Regions from separate parts of the Lactobacillus sp. M0396 genome, predicted to be linked through region 1. Evidence: predicted binding sites of a transcription regulator. Region 1 holds the regulator's gene; the other holds the start of a gene.

Evidence for each region. Region 1 encodes Rex, which represses fermentation and respiration genes when NADH is low (regulators of the CRP and FNR family bind a similar motif). Its sites were predicted from a motif close to TTGTGAANTANTTCACAA; they were not measured.
Region 2: H3T43_RS06665 (acyl-CoA dehydrogenase family protein) is a predicted target of Rex. The motif match lies at 1,146-1,163, and genes of this name have one in related genera.

Annotation. Positions count from the first base shown of each region.
Region 1 is NZ_JACFQE010000003.1:269,929-272,343, reverse strand. Features, by position in the region: gene groL (chaperonin GroEL) at 1-621, opposite strand, end outside; gene groES (co-chaperone GroES) at 641-925, opposite strand; gene H3T43_RS05510 (redox-sensing transcriptional repressor Rex) at 1,087-1,722, opposite strand; gene H3T43_RS05505 (ABC-F family ATP-binding cassette domain-containing protein) at 2,000-2,415, shown strand, end outside.
Region 2 is NZ_JACFQE010000005.1:4,990-7,404, forward strand. Features, by position in the region: gene H3T43_RS06660 (LysR family transcriptional regulator) at 1-888, opposite strand, end outside; gene H3T43_RS06665 (acyl-CoA dehydrogenase family protein) at 1,247-2,415, shown strand, end outside.

The sequences.
Region 1 (2,415 bases):
GTCATTATCAGTTACCATGTATTGTGAAAGGTAGCCACGGTCAAATTGCATACCTTCGACTACTGATAACTCGGTTTCAATACCACGTGAATCTTCAATAGTAATAACACCATCATTACCAACTTTTTCCATTGCGTCAGCGATCAGGTCGCCAACTTCTTTTGAAGCTGAAGATACTGAAGCTACTTGAGCAATTTGGTCTTTTGAAGAAACAGTATGACTAATCTTATGTAATTCTTTAACTACGGCTTTAGTAGCTTTTTCAATACCGCGGCGAACTCCTACAGGGTTAGCACCAGCAGTCACGTTCTTCATACCTTCACGAATAATTGCTTGAGTTAAAACAACAGCAGTAGTTGTACCGTCACCAGCTATGTCATTAGTCTTTTGTGCTGCTTCGGCAACTAACTTAGCACCCATATTCTCATAGTGGTCTTTTAATTCAATTGCCTTTGCAATTGTCACACCATCATTAGTAATGTCCGGGTTGCCATATGATTGCTCCAAAACAACATTTCTGCCCTTAGGACCAATAGTTGCTTTAACAGTATCAGCTAATTTGTCAACGCCCTTTAACAGGGAACGTCTTGCTTTTTCTGAAAATTTAATTTCTTTTGCCATATTTTTATGCGCTCCTTAATTACTTAACAATTGCTAAAATATCTTTTTCATGAAGGACTAAATACTTTTCGTCATCGTATTTGACATCAGTGCCTGAATATTTGTCATATAAAACAACGTCACCCTTTTTGACAGTCATAGGAATTTTACTGCCATTTTCGGCATAACTACCTTCACCAACAGCAACAACTTCACCTTCTGTTGGCTTTTGTTTAGCATTAGAAGCCAGGACGATTCCGCCTACAGTTTTCTCTTCTTCTTCTTTAACTTTAACGATCACGCGATCACCAATTGGTTGTAACACGTTTGTCCCTCCTAAAATTAAATTATTAATCTATTTTACGTGTCATTAGCACTCTTATTCATCAAGTGCTAACTTACATTTATGATAATAACCCCTTTTCATAAAAAATGCAAGAAAAAATTAGCACTTTGAGTAAAAAAGTGCTAATCGTATTTTTATGCCTACTTTTTCTTATCTGAGTCAAGGAAGTAAATTAGAGTTTGTAATTCCGTTGCTAAATCAACGTTCTGAATTCTAATACCACTTGGAGCAGACAAACGAATTGGCGTGAAATTCATAATTCCTCGAATACCAGCTTCAACCATATCATCAGCTGTCCTTTGTGCTGTCGTGGAAGGAACAGTCAAAATTGCAATAGAAATCTGTTGGTCACTAAGCTGTTTTTTTAGTTCACTCATGTCATAAACAGGGACACCACTGAGAATCTTGCCTGTAATTTTATCATCAATATCAAAAGCACATGAAATACGAATATTGTTTGTGCGTTTGAAATTATAGTTTAATAAAGCATGGCCTAAATTACCAACGCCAACCAGGGCAACATTTGTTAAAGTATCTTGATTTAAAATCTTTTTAAAAAAGGAAAGCAAACTTTTTACATCATAACCATAGCCACGTTTTCCCAATGCACCAAAGTATGAAAAATCACGTCTGATTGAAGCACTATCTACTTGAACAGCCTCAGATAATTCAGTTGAGGATACCTTTTCTTTACCAGCCTCATTTAAAATTATCAGGTAGCGGTAATATAGCGGCAATCTTTTAGCCGTAGCCGTGGGTATTTTGATTTTTTCCATTTAAAAAGCCTCCAACTTGATTAAGTATATATTTTGTTTTGTGAATTTTTCAGCAATCACTACTATTTTATCTATAAATTTGCGCCATTTGCAAACATTTTTTTCACAATCTATCAAATTTTAGCATAATAGTAACAGGTTTGATAATAGAAATTTATTTTTTTACTCTTTTAATTAAAAAATGCTTCTTTTTTACATTTATTTCCTATATTTATCAATCAAACTCTCCCACAAGAATTTTGCTACGTATGCTAAAATGGTTTCTAGGTGAAAAATTATGATAATTGCTCAAGGACACGATTTAGAAAAACAATTCGGTGCCAACACATTATTTAAAAACGTCAATTTTTCAATTGACTCAAATGCAAGAATAGGTCTCATTGGACCCAATGGTGTCGGTAAAACGACTTTGCTTAAAATTATGACTGGCGAAGAAGAAGCCACACATGGTGACTTTACAATCAATAAAAATATAGATGTTGGCTATATTGCTCAAGAAAATGATTTAAATGAAAATAAAACTATTTGGGATGAAATGCTGTCTGTTTTTACTCCCCTAATTAATATGGGTAAAAAGATAAGGGATTTACAAGAAGAAATGTCTGCAAATCCGCAAAAAAAGGACCTGCTAAAACAATATGACCAGTTGCAATACAGCTTCGAACAACAAGGTGGATACACCTACCAGGCCGA
Region 2 (2,415 bases), on a different contig from region 1:
TTTCTGAATATCTGGTTTATGACTTTTAAGAAAGTCAATAAAATCAACTATTTCCGGTGAAAAGTTTTGACTTGAATCATACACTAAATAAACCTGACGAGTATTTTTGGGCAAATCCAGTTTGATGATGTGGATGTCGAAACCACTCAAATAAATAGTTTTTGCTACTACACCAACGATATCGTTGGTCAAAACTTGTCCTGCAATTGCCAGCTCGTCATGAAGTCTATTTGTAATATTCAGATCAGAGGCATTGGCCAGTAAAGCATTAGTGATGTCTTTTCCAATTTGAATTTTTTTAGAATAGGTAATAATTGACTCACCCTGTAGTTCTTCAGGAGAGATTTCATTTATTTTTGCCAGGTCATTTTCCTTTGAAACAATGGCAATGATTTCTTCAGTATAAAGGGGAATGTAAGTAAAATAACTAAATTCCGGTACGAATGAAGAAATTCCAATATCATACCAGCCATTTTTGATACCTTCACAAATCTGATATGAAGGGTTATCGTGGTATATAAAATGAGGTGAAATATTACTTTCTTGTTGATATTGCTTTGTTAAGTTAGGCAAGATGGTTCCAATTGCAGTAGGTATACCAGCAATGTGTATATTGCCATGGTCCTGACTGATACGCTGTTCAATTTTCTTTTTACCGCGATCTAAAGAGTCTAAAGATTTGGTTACAGTATCGTAAAAAATACGTCCATATTCAGTTAATTGCACGTAATGACCATTGTGTTTAAACAGTTGGCAGTGGAGTTCTTTTTCAAGCTGTTTAATTGATACTGAGAGGGTAGGCTGACTGATAAATAAGCTGTCTGCTGCTTTAGTGTATTGTTTTTGATCTGCCAATTCACGAAAATAGTAAAGTTGATTTAAATTCATGATATTACCTCAAAAATTATTTTAATATTCAATACCTATATAAATAAATGCTATACCTATTTTTTATAAAACGCTTACAAAAATTATTTATAATAATATTGATAAAATTAATATTAGTTTATTAGTGTTGATTTTATTGTGATTTTACTCTCCAAATTTGGTGAGTCTTTTTAATTATTGCAGTTAATAATCTTATAATTCCGCTTTTTTTAATATATATAGCCATAAGGGTATTTATAAAATTAATAGTTCTGACTTTGTTATCAATTTTACAATCTAAACTTTTTAAAACATAATACAACTGTTGATAGAAAAACGCTTTCAAAAGCATTATTAAAGTTTAAAAGGAGATTGTATTATGACAGAACAAAAGAAGTTGCATGTATTACCACCATATGAAGAAACTCCGATTATGCACAAAACTAAACCGGGTGAATCAATGCCTGAAGAAGACTTTGAAAACTACTTAAAAGAAATTCGTCACCTGGCACAAAACGAGTTTGACAGGATGACCCCATATATAGAGGAAAATCGCAAGTTTCCGCAAGACTTTTTCCCAATTGCAATTAAACATGATTTATATCGTTTTGCATTGCCTAAAGAATACGGCGGCTGGGGTCTCAGTGAAAAGCAAATCCTGCAAGTTCAAGAAGAATTTTCAAGAACCCAGGGTGGAATTCGAATGCACCTGCACCATGCTTCAGATATGAACTGGCGGATATTGGATAATTTTGGTAGTCAAGAACTTAAAGACAAGTATATGAACAAGTTTCAAGACAAATCAATCTATGCCAACTTTGCTTTAACCGAAAAGAGCGGTGGTACTGGAGCAGACCTTCATACTTTAGCTGTTAAGGATGGCGATGACTGGGTAATCAACGGCGAAAAAACTTTGATTTCTCATGCAGATGTTGCAGATTTTACTTACTTAATTGTAGTTACTGACCCAGATAAAGAAGGGGATGAAAGATTATCAGCTTTCTTTGTACCAACAAATACACCTGGATTTGAATCTAATGAGATGCCTTTAATGATGGGTTGTCGTGGTGCCGGACATGCCGATTTAAAATTCACTAATATGAGAGTACCTGATAAGTACATGCTTGGCAAGAGAGGAGAGGGTATGAAAGTAGCTATTTCTTCACTTTCACTTTCTCGTGCGCATATTGCTGACTCCAACTTAGGAATGGCTCAACGGATGTTAGAAATGTCCATTGCTTATTCTAAAGATCGTGTAACTTTTGGTAAGCCACTATGCAAACGGCAATCAATCATTTTTGAAATTGCTGACATGGGTGCGCGCATTCATGCCCTTAGATTAATGTTGTGGGACTTGGCAAAAGATTATGACGAAGGAAAGGATATTACCAAAAAAGCTTCTCTAGCCAAACTGGAAAGCATCAATACTGTCAAATTAGTTTCTGATTACATGCTTGAAATCTTTGGTGGTATTGGTTACTTCCAGGACAATCCTTATGGACCTGCTGAAAGACTTTACCGTGATTGTCGTGCTATGTGGTTAGAAGA